DNA from 2 places in the Neobacillus sp. NPDC093127 genome. Region 2 is predicted to be linked to the other one. Evidence: a T-box and tRNA genes for the amino acid it is inferred to sense, from the RefSeq annotation. Region 2 holds a T-box; the other holds one or more tRNA genes.
What was found. A T-box is a leader RNA that pairs with one kind of tRNA and senses whether it is charged. The one in region 2 lies ahead of ACIQCO_RS13485 (valine--tRNA ligase), so its partner is inferred to be a tRNA-Val.

Region 1: it encodes a tRNA-Val, which carries the amino acid that the T-box ahead of ACIQCO_RS13485 (valine--tRNA ligase) is inferred to sense. The anticodon was not compared.

The regions. Positions count from the first base shown of each region.
Region 1 is NZ_JBIVOP010000006.1:37,944-45,740, reverse strand. Features, by position in the region: gene ACIQCO_RS10150 (UvrD-helicase domain-containing protein) at 1-1,246, opposite strand, end outside; gene ACIQCO_RS10145 (GNAT family N-acetyltransferase) at 1,370-1,798, opposite strand; gene ACIQCO_RS10140 (YjcG family protein) at 1,805-2,317, opposite strand; gene ACIQCO_RS10135 (alpha/beta hydrolase) at 2,458-3,180, opposite strand; gene ACIQCO_RS10130 (hypothetical protein) at 3,290-3,514, opposite strand; tRNA gene ACIQCO_RS10125 (tRNA-Val) at 3,704-3,775, shown strand; gene ACIQCO_RS10120 (flavin reductase family protein) at 3,937-4,545, shown strand; gene ACIQCO_RS10115 (endonuclease III domain-containing protein) at 4,650-5,291, opposite strand; gene ACIQCO_RS10110 (DNA-3-methyladenine glycosylase family protein) at 5,777-6,694, opposite strand; gene ACIQCO_RS10105 (2OG-Fe(II) oxygenase) at 6,848-7,561, shown strand; gene ACIQCO_RS10100 (bifunctional transcriptional activator/DNA repair enzyme AdaA) at 7,649-7,797, shown strand, end outside.
Region 2 is NZ_JBIVOP010000008.1:183,775-191,571, forward strand. Features, by position in the region: gene ACIQCO_RS13485 (valine--tRNA ligase) at 1-1,716, opposite strand, end outside; T-box leader at 1,874-2,113, opposite strand; gene ACIQCO_RS13490 (hypothetical protein) at 2,273-2,464, shown strand; gene ysxE (spore coat protein YsxE) at 2,481-3,521, opposite strand; gene spoVID (stage VI sporulation protein D) at 3,614-4,678, opposite strand; gene ACIQCO_RS13505 (serine hydrolase domain-containing protein) at 5,141-6,355, opposite strand; gene hemL (glutamate-1-semialdehyde 2,1-aminomutase) at 6,483-7,769, opposite strand; gene hemB (porphobilinogen synthase) at 7,795-7,797, opposite strand, start outside.

The DNA.
Region 1 (7,797 bases), on a different contig from region 2:
AACGGTAATTATGTTCAAGAATGACCAATTTGGCAGCTGGAAAGTCTTTTTCAAATTCCAGCAAATAGCTTGGGTCACTGCCCCGGAACGAATAAATCGCTTGATCATCATCGCCGACTGCACAAACATTTTTATGCTTTCCTGATAGAAGTTTGATGAGCTCATATTGTACCTTGTTTACGTCCTGAAACTCATCGATTAAAAAATATTGAAAGCGGTCCTGATATTGTGCAAGCAGGGCAGGTGAAGAGTTCAACAGCTGATAACAGCCAAGCAGCATGTCATCAAAGTCAAAAAGACCTTCTCGTTGCTTATATACCTCATATTTTTTATATAAAAATACTGCTTTTTCTTCCCACTCAGATGCGGGTCTTACTTCGTTTGGCATGAGGAGGGAATTTTTCCAAAACCCAATTTGCTGTAGCGCTAGGTCAAAGGCAAATTCCTTTTCAGATAAGTCAAGCTCTTTACCAGCTTCTTTAAGGATTTTATCCCGCTGCCATTCTTTTTTTAATAATTTGTTAGCAGACCAATTGGCTCCATCATGAAACATAAGTATCCGATAAAAAATACTGTGAAACGTACCCGTAACAAGTTGATTGATTTTTTCTCGTTTCATTTGTGGATAGGAGAGCAAACGATCCTTCATTTCAGCGGCCGCTTTTGATGTGAAGGTAACGAGCATAATCGAACGGGGATCAATCTGATTAACATTAATCATAACGGCTGTTCGTACGGTTAACACTCGTGTTTTACCGCTCCCCGCACCGGCAAGGACTAATACCGAGCCATCTGTATCCAGGACAGCAGCTGATTGGCTTCCATCCAGGACAACTCCGCTTTCTGCTAGTTCTATGAGATAGGGCGGTCGTTTTTGCTGACTTCTTTCTGTTACCTGTTCAAATGGAATCGTGTATTCAATCGTTTTTGATGGTCTGAATAGTTCTACACTTTTGGTGGTCTCAGTAATCGTTCTGCCTTTTGGCAGTTTAAATCCATTCTGCTCGTTAAACCCCGCTGACTCCTCGGGAACTATGATTACAGCAGGCACTGGGCAATGTTTTTCAGGTGCATGAGTATGAAAAAAATAAGGCCGCTCGTGAATTCCCAGAAACAATCGAACCTTTTGGGTGCACACGGGGCAGTGGAGTTCACCATTTTTTCCAGCAAGAAAGATTTTTTGATATTGTTCTCTTGCCAAGTTGTCAAGAACAATATTTTGCTGATGGTAGATAGCTGTTTTCATATATTTAAACCTCTATTTCACTAAATAAGACATGTTCAATCATAACAAAACCAGCCGGTATCTGAAAGTGTTTTTATCCAGGCAGATAAAAAGCACTTGCCATGTAAAGGGCAAGTGCTTCATTTAAGTTATGATTTCTTTAATCATTGTTTTATGGGGAATTCCTGCATCCAAAAACTCCTCTGAGGCGACCACATATCCAAGACCTGCATAGAAGGGAATAGCTTGGGTCTGGGCATTTAGCTTTAATTTCTGTAACGCAAGTGACTGTGCGTGGTTCTCGATTGCATTCATTATCGACTTCCCGGCTCCCGTCTTTCTTGCTTCTCTTAATACACAGATGCGTTCAACTTTACCGTACCCATCCACTACACGGAATCTGCCAGCACCGATAGGAGCATCTTCTAGATACAGGACAAAATGATCGGCATTATCTTCGTATTGATCGATTTCCTCTTCAAGGGGGACGTTTTGCTCCTCCACGAAAACAATTTTTCTTATTGAAAAAGCATCTTCAAGCTCTTTTTGATTTTCTACAACCTTTACTTTCACGTAATCCTATTCCTTTCCAAGACGAAATGTTTCATAAACGGTCCAAGAACCATTTTCTAATTGATATAGAAGGTGGAAGCGGTCAATTGTTTCTTCATGATCAAGTTTGGTCATACTTAGTGAACCAAAGACATCTGAGTGCTCGTCATTGGAAAGCTTTTGACCAATCGTAATATGCGGAACAAAGGCATAATCTGGGTTTTGTTCGCTAAATTCTTGATTAACTTCGGAATGTAGAGCTACAAGTTCTTCCGTTTTGTCTACTTTGAAATAGATAACATTATTTACAGGCTGAAACGAGCTGATTTTGGAAGTCTTTAATGAGAATGGATTCGTATTTCTAGCGATTTGCCGTAATTTGTCTGCTAAATCCTTCGCATCCTCTTCTGTTGCTTCAAAGGCATTCTTTAAAGTGAGGTGTGGAGGAATTAGGGCATAATGCGGATCATAGCGTTTACGATAAGAATTCACCAAGTCTTGAAGCTTTTTTGACGGGAAAATAACAACTCCAAATTTCATAGGTTTACCTCCGTTTATATAAAATTATTTTCTTGGAAAACCAATACTCATAAAAAGCCTTCCTGTTATTATAGCAAATTTTCAAAATATATTAAATAACTTAAATCACTCTTATGTAACTTGTGACTATAGTTGTAAGCCTAAAATAACATTTTAAGCGCCCTTCTTATATCTGGCTGCCAGTATGTCCAGGTATGATTTCCGTTAAATTCTTCATAAAAATAGGTAAAAGGTTTTTCTGAAATCACTTTTGAAAGTTCGCGGTTTGGGCTAAGGAAATCACTCACTTTTCCGTTAGTCATATGTACTTCCGTTTCTTGATTGCCAATGACATGATAAATTTCTAAAAGCTGCGCTTCAGAAAAGCATTTTACTAACTCCATTACTTGGTCGTCGACATAAGGCGATTGCAGCAGCACTTTTCCAAATGTGTGCGGGTATTGAATCGCCGTCATTAATGAGACGGTTGCGGCAAGCGAATCGCCAATAAGTGCCCTAGTCGAACCCATATGATAAGTAGGATACTCTCTATCAAGAAAAGGAACTAATTCATGGGCAAGGAAACGAATGTATTTTGGGTTCTGTACTCCTTCAGGATGGTATTTCCTGCGCCGGTCCTCCACATCCTTATAGGGTACCCCAACAATGATTAAATTTTCAATTTCCCTTTCAGAAAGAAACTCATCTGCTACACGGCCAATTCGGCCAAGCTGGAAATAATCGCGGCCATCCTGGGCGATTAACAGCGAGTATTTATATAACGGCGAGAAGTTTGCAGGCAGATAAACAAGGAGCTGCATTTCTTCACCAAGCTCAACGCTTTGAAAGGTAAGTTCTTTAATCGTGCCTTTTGGAAACTCCATACGACAAAACCCCCAATATTTCGATTAATACAACTGCATTTTATCATATCTTAATTAGAAAAGCTTTTACCAATTGGAAGGGAGGTTGGGGGAATCAGAAAATAGGGGTTTAGTGAAGGTATCGCCTTTTTGAAAGGGTTTCGGGCATTATGGATAAAATGTTTGCCCGCTTAAAGGTGCGGACTTGTTTTCGAAGCAGACAATAGGCACGAATATATTCCTCATTCACTTCCATCACAATCAATTTCCGCTGTGATATCTCATGGTTTTTGGCAAGATAAATCATTTCTAATGGCATTTTTTCTTCGATCGAACGGATAAAAAGCCCATCCATGCTAATTCCTCCTTTCTTTTTTATAATATTATTATATCCGAACATTCGTTCTTTATTCGAGTGAAATTGAAATGTATGTTCTGGTTATTTTTCTTGCTTTAAACTTTCACACTTCAACTATGCAAGATAATAAAACTATTGACATTCTCGGGAATTTAAATATAATTAGAAATGTAATTAATTTAATATGACTTGTTAGCTCAGTGGGAGAGCACTTCCTTGACAGGGAAGGGGTCGTGGGTTCGAATCCCTCACAGGTCATCGAAAATCCTGATATCTAAATGATGTTAGGATTTTTTTAATTCTAGTATTCATGGCGACAGGCACTGTTCGATTGATTTATATTCTAAAAACCATATAGGGAATTGTATAATGAATCATAAAGAAGAGGGAGTTGAAGAACCATGAGGAAAAGTGAATCAATGCTTTCGATTGACCCATCAAAGAATACTGCGATTGAAAATTATAAATTGATGATTGGGAGTGTTATTCCCAGGCCAATTGCATTTGTGACCTCGTTAGCAAGTGATGGTACCTTAAATGCTGCTCCGTTTAGCTACTTCAATATTGCCTCATCAAAACCGCCGATGATTTCGATAGCGGTATTAAGAAAGGAAACGGGTCAAAAGGATACCGCACGCAACATTGTGGGTCTTAAGGAATTTGTCGTTCATATTGTCGATGAAGGGATTATTGCACAAGTGAATGAAACAGCGGCAAGCCTCCCGCCTGACCAAAGTGAAATGGAACTAACAAATTTCACAGAAGTTGAGAGTACAAAGATTTCGGTACCAGGAATAAAAGAGGCAAAGATTCGGATGGAGTGTGTATTAGAGCATCACGTAATTTTAGGCGATGAAGATGCGCCCAGCAGTGACCTAATCATAGGAAGAGTGATTCAATTTCATTTTGATAAGGAAATTTATGAAAATGGAAAAATCAATCAAATTGGTTTAGCTGCCGTCAGCCGGCTTGCAGGACATAATTATGCAAAAATTGGTGAGGTTTTTGAAATTATTAGGCCGAAATAAGTGCCCGCACGGTAAATGAAAGAACTTTTCATTGCCCGAAATAAGAAAAACAGCTTCCCCACGGTCAATGAAAAGTTCTTAGAGATAAAATGGAGAAATATATCCTAGTCCAGTCTTCGATCACATATACCAAATAACGGGCAGCTATCACATATAGGCGTAGCTTTACAAAACTCCTTCGCATGTTTCACAATAAGGGCGTGGAATTCATTATATAGCGCCAAGTCCCTTGGTAGTTCTTTTTCAACTTGTTTTCTAAAGGTGTCATATGATGCTGGCATATTAAAGCCTAGACGATGGAAAATTCGCCTCGAATATGCGTCAACTACAAAGATTGGCGTGTCAAAGGCATAAAGCAAGATGACGTCAGCTGTTTCAGGACCGATACCCTTGATGCTTAATAACTCAATGCGCAGTTGATGTTTGTCTACTTTTTTTATCAAATCGATGTCATATTCATAGGATTTAAACCATTCCATATAGTACTTGATCCGACTAGCCTTTATATTGAAAAAGCCGCTTGGCCTGATGAGTTGGGCAAGCTCATCAATCGATAACTTGTCTATTGCTTCAGGTTTCAAAAACGGCTTTAGATTATCTAGGGCCTTGTCGACATTGCGCCAGCTTGTATTTTGAACAAGTATGGAGCCCATCATCATTTCAAACGGTGTCTCCGCTGGCCACCAGCCTTGAGGGCCGTAGTGTTCGTATAATTTGTTGTAAATTAATTGATATTCGTGCTTCATTTTTCACCGATTCACTTTCTATTTCGTTTTCTGTACCAAGAGCGACCAAAAGATTCTAGAATTATTCTACTTGGATGTTTCCGTGGATTTTGGCCCCATGCGTTGATGTAGAAAGGTTCTAATGGACAAAACCTCATGAATCCGGATAGAAATGTCCAATAGAGGAGTTCTAATGGACAAAACCTCATGAATCCGGATAGAAATGTCCAATAGAGGAGTTCTAATGGACAAAACTCCACGAATCCGGATGAAAACGTCCAATAGAAGCCTTTTACTTAGTGTTTTTTGGATATTAATTGGAAATCATCCGAATTTGAATGATTTTATACGCAATTTCCTCTACTTAAGACATAACTTCGTTCACTTACTACCTATTTTTCAAAACTTACGACATTTACTGGATAACTATTGGTAATTCGTCTGACTTAAGAGACTTTATGGGAAAATTCCTCCTTATCCGTCTGAAATTTTTAATTTTCCTATTTTTAGTAAAGAACCCGCCATAAATAAAACGTGGCATATGCTTGCCAGCCCTCCCATCTTACTGAAAGCTTTAAAAGCTCTTCCTTTGCAGGCTTTTTCTCTGAACGGGTCAGATGTTTGATGGCGTTATGCAGCCCGACATCATCAATCGGATAAGCTGAGGTATATCGCAAACAGCGCATTAACACATAATTCGCTGTCCAAGGACCAATCCCGCGAATCTTGATTAAACTCTTTTCAGCTTCTTTAAGGCTACCCATCCTCAATAATTTTTCCTTCGATAATTCTCCGCTGGCCATCAGTTGGGCAATGCCAATAATATATTCACTTTTTTTCAAAGTCATTTTAATTTCTGCTAGATCTGCAGGTGTTAATTGAGCGATTTCATCGAAGGAAGGAAACATCCAATACTTCTTGCCATTCCACTCGATTGAATCGCCAAATTTTTCAACAAATTGTCTTTTTAACGTGTAGGCGAACGGTAAGTTTATCTGCTGCCCTAAGACTCCCCAGCAGAGGGCCTCAAATAAATCGGGCACACCGATCACACGTAATCCGAAAAATTCCTCGACTGGCCCCTTAAGGAGCGGGTCTGCTTTTGCCATTTTATAAAACGGCGTTAAATCACGGTCAAGATCAAACCAGTCACGAATGTACTGGGCAACCTCAGCGCGCTCCGACTGATTATTCGGTCTAGAGTCTTTTAAAAATTGCACGATCATCTGATTAAATTTATTTACGTGTATTTTTACTAAGGTTCGGGTTTCTCCAACGGCAATCACGCTTGTGATCATTTCGTTTTCGACTTCAAACATACATTCATTTTTGTTCCGTTCTAAATAGCCAAGGTTTGCTTTTATATTAAAATCGACTGGCAGCTCAATGATGATATTCCCATTGATTTCCTGCCAATATTCCATTGTGTTTTGTTGATTAGCCACATTCAAACCTCCGCATCTAATAATCATTATCACAAAAAATTATTTCATTATCTTGCTTTTCTATTCGAAAAAAACCTATTTTCAGAAGAAAAAGGGCTATATTGATAATAACAAAAAATGGAGGAGATAACGATGGTTCATGATATTCAATCCCGTGTACAAAGCTTAGACTGGGAGGTCATTCAACAAGAATTAGATGAACAAGGTTTTGCAAAGCTGCCCCCGATTTTAACTAAGGCAGAATGTGAATCGTTCATGGAGTTATATAGTGATGAACAGTTGTACAGAACAACGATTAATATGACGAGATACCGTTTTGGGAGCGGAGAGTACAAATATTTTTCCTACCCATTGCCTGAACTGATTCAAGGGTTACGAGAATCGTTTTATGCAGAGCTGACCAAAACCGCAAATCGCTGGTTGGGTTATTTGAAAAAACCGGAACAGTATCCGAATACGCTGGAAGATTTTTTAAAGACTTGTGAAGAAAAGGAGCAAACGAGACCAACACCATTAATCTTAAAATATGAAAAAGGCGGCTTCAACTGTATGCATCAGGACCTTTACGGAGACGTATTTTTTCCATTTCAAGTTGTCATTATCCTGAATCAACGCAATCAAGACTATACAGGGGGGGAATTCCTCCTTGTAGAGCAAATTCCTAGGGTCCAAAGCAGGGGACATGTCCTTACAGTTGAACAAGGTGGTGCGATTATTTTTCCAACAAACTATCGACCTGCCAAAGGAAAAAAGGATTATTACAAAAATACACTTCGCCACGGTGTCAGCACGATTACATCTGGAGAGCGATATGGTTTAGGGATTATCTTCCATGATTCTAAGTAACCCTAAATTTCAATATCTTGCTTTTTTATTCCCGAGAACTTACCTATCGTTTGTGACGGAGCTATAATAATAGAAGAGGTGGTCTAAATGAGAATAGAGCTTCAAGAGGATTCTAGTAATGATATCATGACAGATGAAAAATGGCAGGCCATTATCGGGAACGATGCAGCGTACAATAATCAATTTTTCTATGCTGTTAAGACAACGGGAATCTTCTGTAAGCCATCATGCAAATC
Region 2 (7,797 bases):
AGTTGCTTCTACCTTTTCGGTGCTATAACGTAAATCCTGACCTGGTGAGCTTCCTGTTGATAGGAAATATCGTAAGGCATCCGCCCCATATTTATCGATGACATCCATTGGGTCAACACCATTGCCAAGTGATTTACTCATCTTGCGCCCCTGCTCGTCACGAACGAGACCATGGATCAGAACATCTTTAAATGGACGTTCGCCTGTAAACTCAATGCTTTGGAAAATCATTCTCGAAACCCAGAAGAAAATGATATCGTAGCCAGTAACAAGTGCGCCTGTTGGGAAGTAGCGTTTAAAATCTGCTGCTTCTTTGTTTGGCCAGCCCATTGTTGAAAAAGGCCAAAGTGCTGAACTGAACCATGTATCTAACACATCATTGTCCTGTTCCCAATTTTCGATGTCTGCAGGCGGCTCATGATCAACGTGTACTTCACCTGTTTCTTTGTGATACCAAGCAGGGATGCGATGGCCCCACCAAAGCTGTCTCGAAATACACCAATCGCGGATATTTTCCATCCAGCGCAAGTATGTTTTTTCAAAACGATCTGGAACGAAATTTACTTTATTTTCTTTTGCTTGAAGGGCAATGGCTTCATCGGCAAGCGGCTGCATTTTTACGAACCATTGGGTAGAAAGGTACGGTTCAACAACAGCGCCGCTTCGTTCAGAGTGGCCAACAGAATGCAAATGGTCTTCAATTTTGAATAGAACGCCTAATTCTTGCAGGTCTTTGACAATTTGCTTACGGCACTCAAAACGGGCTAAGCCTTGATATATACCTGCCTTTTCATTCATCGAGCCGTCTTCGTTCATCACAAGAATGCGCTCAAGATTATGACGGTTGCCGATTTCAAAATCGTTCGGGTCATGGGCCGGCGTGATTTTAACAGCACCTGAACCAAATTCCATATCAACATAATCGTCTCCAACGATTGGGATTTCGCGGCCAACGATTGGGAGAATAACGGTTTTCCCGATTAAATGCTTGTAGCGGTCATCTTCCGGATGAACAGCAACAGCTGAATCGCCAAGCATCGTCTCTGGACGGGTTGTGGCGATTTCAATGAAACCAGAGCCGTCTGCCAGCGGATATTTCATATGATAGAAAGCACCTTGAACGTCTTTGTAGATTACTTCGATATCAGATAGAGCTGTTTTTGTCGACGGATCCCAGTTAATAATATACTCGCCGCGGTAAATCAGACCTTTTTTATAAAGGGTTACAAAAACCTCGCGAACGGCATCAGATAATCCTTCATCAAGGGTGAAACGCTCACGGCTGTAGTCGAGCCCTAAACCCAGCTTTGACCACTGCGCCCGGATGTGGGAAGCATATTCTTCCTTCCACTTCCACGTTTCCTCCACGAATTTCTCTCTTCCTAGGTCGTAACGGTTTTTTCCTTCACTGCGCAGTTTTCCTTCAACCTTTGCCTGGGTAGCGATTCCGGCGTGATCCATTCCGGGGAGCCAAAGAACGTCATAGCCCTGCATCCGTTTCATCCTGGTGATTATATCCTGCAGGGTTGTATCCCACGCATGACCTAAATGAAGTTTTCCGGTTACATTCGGCGGCGGGATTACGATGGTGTACGGCTGTTTGCCCTCATCATCTTTTGCTTCAAAAAACTTACCTTGGAGCCACCAATCATAGCGCCCTTTTTCAATCGATTGCGGATCGTATTTAGTTGGCATCGTTAGTTCTTTTGTTTCCATCTTTACTTCCTCCTTCTAATAATAAAGGTGGTGCGAGCAGAGCCATTCAACACCTTTACAATGAAAAATTTAATAATTGTTCTAAATTTGTTAAACTGACTCATTTTTGCGGCGCTCCGCTCCTTTTCCACTAAAAAACAAAAAACCCCACTCGTCATAAAAGGACGAATGGAGTTTGCTTCGCGGTACCACCTTTTTTCCAATCAAGAAAGATGATTGGCTCTTAAAAAAGGATAACGGATTTGATCCGTCTTCAACTAATAGGATTTGTGACATCCGTTCGCAGAAGAAGCTCATGGGTGACCTTCCGACCGTTCCTCTTAGGAAATCTTTCAGCTAATGATTTCCCTCTCTTGAAGCAGGCTGACGTCGTACTCTTCCCTGTCTTTGCTTACGCTAATTAAATTATATAGTTATACTACGAAAAATAAGGCTTGACGTCAATCATGATGACCAAATTTCTTTTAATTTATACTATATGTGATTTTTCAGGGGAATTTACAAATGTTTAGAATATATATAAACAAATGCCTGATTTGAAAAGGGAGGTTTTTAAGTGAGGGGAAATTTTCAAAAATATAAACACCGTCCCTGGTTTAGAACGTTTCGGAGATTTTGCGGACAATTGATTCTGCCTTTTATTATCTTTCAATTCATTCGAACGATGTTTTTACCAACCGTCTTTGATGTTTTATTATTATCATTCTTTATCGTTATCGCCATTACCATCTATTTCGAAATTATTTAAGGAGCCCATTATGCAGTTAATCACTCTGCTGCTGGGCTCCTTCTTTCATTTGCTGTTGGGCTTCAATTTCCGTCATGCGCATGACGACATACTCTGAATTTTTCAAATGCCAGTAATGCTGCTGGAGGTTGCGGACAAATTTCAGCTCATTCCTTGGACGTTGTTTTCGAAAGTAGCTTTCTGCGACCTGGATCACTGGAATCGGGTAGGCTAAATAGCTGTAGAATAATAATTTCTCATCTTCTTTAAATGGAAAGTATTTATAGTAATGATAGACCCAGTCAAGGGCCGTATCACTTCGTTTTAGGCTCGTATTTAGGGAGCGTGATAAGTACGGCAGGAGATCATGAATAGGTGAACCGTATCGGGCATTTTCAAAATTGATAAAAAAACCGTACCCGCGATCATCAAATAAAAAATGCTCAGACGATAATTTCCCGTGGGTAATGACCATACGGGCTTTTTCAATTTCTTTCGTCTTTTCATACCACTCTTCAAATTTAGCCTTCGAAAAGCGCAGTGCCTGGCTTATTTCGGTATAATACATGCAATATAACAATTCGAATGGCGACATATACGTCTTTTTTTCACATTCATCGATGAAGCCATCGAGGAATTCCTGATGTTTATCCATTTGCTCTATCGTCTTTTCATAGTGCTCTGTTCGTTCTTCGTTGCTCACCGTGATTTCTTTGGCGGAAAGCGTATGAAGTCGGGCTAATTCCCGGAATAACTGCTGATTTTTATGCTCGCGGTCTTCCTTATAATCATTTGACATCCATGGCATCAGATAATAGAGATTATTCTCGTGTAGGACTGCATACCTGCCGTCCATTGTCGGATAAATTGGGACAATCCGATTAAAGCCCTTCTGGTAAAGCAGATGAACGTGGCGAATGAAATCCGTACCGATTGTCGGCGCAATTTTTTTCAGGGCAAACGTTCCTTTATTGGAATAAATCTTTTGGACACCGCCGTAATCTTCGACAAAATAGGGCTCAACAAGATAATCTTTTAAAATAGGATGAATTGCTTCTAGGCGATTCATTTCACTCATCAGAATTCTACTCTCCTTAAAAAGGCCAGAAGTGTTACAAAAATGGAAGGTGAGCAGGTTGAAGAAACCCGCTCAACTTCTTTTCTTAAAAGTTATTTTTTCGCAAGCGTCGCTGGAATGTATAATACCTGACCCTCATAAACATCCTGATTGAGTTCCAGATTATTAACCCGAAGAAGGTTTGGAACCGTTACGTCATAACGGTCGGCCAGTCCATCAAGGGTATCACCCTTTTGAACGATACATACCTTTACTTTCACTTGCCCGGAACTTTCATCCTTGCGGGCAAAAAACTCTGTCAGCGTCATGCTCTTCTTTTTTGTCAGCTTCTTCTTTACCTTTTTTATGATGTCATCGGATGAGGATGAACTTTCTTCCACATTTGTAACGTCCTCTTCGAAGTGAGTATTTGGGATGGACTCTTGTTCAAAGCTTACTTCCTCATGATGGCTGCTTTCACTTCTTGCCTCCTGAAGGTTCCATAGTGGCTCGTAGTCTTCTTCCTCATTCACTTCCTGAGGCTGATAGTTGAAGGTTGGAAATTTAGGTAAAACTTCCACACTCTCTTCTTCTTGCTGCTTTCTCGCCTCGACCTCAAATAAGAAGTTTTCTTCATAGGCGCTTTGAACTGTTTCTTGTTCAACAAAGACTTCTTCCTCATCCGCAAGCATTTCTGTGCGGTTAAGAACCTCGTATTCCGGCTCCTCTTCTTGTTGCTGCTGTTGTTCAGATCCGTAAAGGCCGCTAATGGTCAGTTCTGCAGAAAGCTTCAAACAGCTGCGTTCCGGCAGGGAATAATCAAAGGATTCAACGAGGACATCGATATCGTAAATGCTTTGAATCCGATTATTCGGAATCGTAATGTCGACTGGGAAACGGTGGGAAAATTCACAGCTTCCTTCTTCTCGTTCCGCCACCCGTTCAACAAACTTTTGCGAGGTAAAGCCTTCATCCTCGCTTCCATCGCTAGCGTCGTAACTTTTATATTCGCCGGTGAGTTCCAGCGAACCACGTATGGTTACATACTGATCGTTTTCCTGGATGGTGATGTCCGGGTCTAGGGAAATCGAAACAAGTTCTTCGACTTCCTGTCCTTTTCTAAACCACAAGGACTCCTCCAAAGAAAATCGCAGGCACGATTGATTCTCTTGGGACAAAGCGACTCCTCCTTTCGTTTCCTTCACGCAAAATCACTATGTCACTTACACTCTATGTGGAAATATTTTTATTTATGATAAAAAAGTGTGTGGGGATGAGGAAAGGATTTGAGTTTTTCTGATTATTAAATGGTTTTCCGGCTTTAGATTTGGTATGAGATGGGGTTGCCGGTGATTCGGGGTGCGGTTTTCGGCGATTTGGAGTAGATTGGCGGCGATTTAGGGAGGAATTTCGCCAACTTGAAGATTGATTTCGCCAAGTTTCGAGGTTATTTCGCCAACTCGGGGATTAATTTCGCCAAGTTTCGAGGTTATTTCGCCAACTCGGGGATTAATTTCGCCAAGTTGGGGATTGATTTCGCCAAGTTTGAGAGTTATTTCGCCAAACTGCTTTCAAACACACAAACTATGTAAATTTAAAAGCCAGTCCGCGGACTGGCTTAGGTCAAATTGTATTTGGTTTTATATGGCACCATCTACTTCAGATGACAAAGGCGAAGCCATGACCATTTGGTAAATGTCTTTCATTATATTTCCTATTTCAGTGGTTTTAGTGCGTGAATTCATCAGGATAACAATTTGTGTATGTTCTTTATCTTTATAATAAGCATGCATCGAATACCATCCACCCAATACCCCGATACTGAAATAATAATTTTTATCAAAATCATTATAAATACCAAGCGCATACTTGGCGTGTGTACCTGACGGAGTAGTCATTTCCAAAAGACTATTTTTAGAAATAAGTTCGCCATTTAGCAATGCTTGATCAAAGTGCGCCATATCATAAGCGGTTGTATAAATATCTCCACATCCAAATAAGGTATAGGCATTAAGCGAATTTGTAGGTCTTTCTATATCATCTTTTTTCATATAGCCCATCGATGAATAAGGAACAGAGTTTTCGTGTGTAACAAATCCTGTTTCCTTTAGAGGAATCTTATTAAAAATATTCTCCTGGATAAATTGATGCAGTGAAGTCCCAGAAGTTTTTTCCACGATATATCCTAGAATCATATAGTTTGCATCGAGGTAATCCCATTTTTCACCTGGTTGGAATTTTATTGGTGCTTTTTCAATTTCCTGAATTAAATTTAACGGTGTTTTATCACTTTTCTGCCAGTTTGGTGACCGTATTCCCGAAGTATGAGTTAATAAATGATACAATTTTATTTTATCCCCATTTGGAAAGTTAGGAATATATTTTGAAACCGGATCCTGAATATTTAATAGCTGTCTTTCTTGAAGCATCATAATACTAGTTGAAACGAAGATTTTGGTAATGGATCCGATTGGATAGGTGGTTGAAGCTGTATTCAATGACTTTTTCTCGATATTTGCATACCCCGTACCCTCGTTAAAAAGGATATGTTTTCCTCTTACAACAGCAATAGTACCGCTTAAGCTATTAGTATTTAAATACTCTCTAATTTTCTGCTGCAACATTTCTTCATTCTTTTGCGCAAGCGCCGCCTTCTCTTTTTCACTTTCTTCCTTATTTATACTGGGGTCCTTTTTTTCCATCGGTGTTTTATCTATATTTTTTGGTCTTTCATTTGAATTATGAAAATCTTTAGTTGCACTTTCTTTATTTGGAGAGAAGGGATTTTCACAACCGCCCATATAAAAAATAAGAACAACAGCTAAAAAGGAAACAACGCAGTTTTTAACTTTCATTTGCCTTCCACTCCATCTTCCATTTATCGACAAATTTCATTTCCATCGTATTTTATAGCATATTGGTATTTTTTACAACGATAATTTTTGTAAATTAAAAGCACACTCGAGGAGTGTGCTTTATTGCTTATTTTAATTTTGAAAAAGCAACCTCTGCTGCTTGAATTGTTTTTTCAATATCTGCATCGGAGTGCTCAGTTGATAAGAACAATCCCTCAAACTGTGATGGCGGCAAGAATATTCCTTGGTTAGCCATTTCCCGATAGTACGCAGCAAAGAATTCCAAATTAGAGTGCTTTGCTATGTCATAGTTGATAACTTCCTCATTAGTAAAGAAGAAGCCGATCATCGAACCAGCACGGTTAAAGGTAATTGGAATCTCGTATTTTTTAGCTGCCGCCTCAAACCCTTTTTGAAGCAAGTCGCCTTTACGGATAAATTCCTGGTAGTGCTCAGGTGTTAATTGACTCAATGTTTCCAGACCTGCTGTCATCGCTAATGGGTTTCCTGATAGGGTTCCTGCTTGATAAATCGGGCCGCTTGGAGCGATTTGCTGCATGATTTCCGCTTTACCGCCGTATGCGCCAACAGGTAGTCCTCCGCCGATTACTTTACCGAGGCAGGTAATGTCAGGGGTAACATTGAAATAGCCTTGTGCACAATTATAGCCGACACGGAAGCCAGTCATAACTTCATCAAAAATCAGCAAAGATCCGTTTGCCGAAGTTAGCTCGCGCAGACCTTCTAAGAAGCCTGGAAGCGGCGGGACAAGTCCCATATTACCGGCAACAGGTTCAACAATGATACAAGCGATATCTTCGCCGAATTGTTCGAAGGCAAATTTTACACTCTCAAGGTCATTGTAAGGAACCGTTATCGTATTTGAGGCTACTCCCTCTGGCACCCCAGGGCTGTCAGGCAAGCCAAGTGTAGCCACGCCTGAACCGGCCTTAATCAATAATGAATCACCGTGGCCGTGGTAGCAGCCTTCGAATTTCAAAATCTTGTTGCGGCCTGTATAGCCGCGGGCTAAACGGAGTGCGCTCATCGTTGCTTCTGTACCTGAATTGACCATTCGTACTACTTCAATCGACGGCACGCGTTCAATTACTAGCTGGGCTAATTTATTTTCTAATAAGGTTGGAGCTCCAAAGCTTGTCCCTTGTTCTGCTGTTTTTTTCAACGCTTCGACAACACGGTCGTTGGAGTGGCCTAAAATGAGCGGACCCCATGAAAGGACATAATCAATATATTCGTTGCCATCGATATCATAGATCTTTGACCCTTTGCCTCTTTCCATAAAAATCGGACTCATGTTTACGGATTTAAAGGCGCGAACCGGGCTGTTCACGCCGCCTGGCATTAAGTTTTGGGCTTCTTTAAATGCTTCAATCGATTTTGTATACGAACGCATTCTATTCCCTCTTTTCAAATATTGTTTA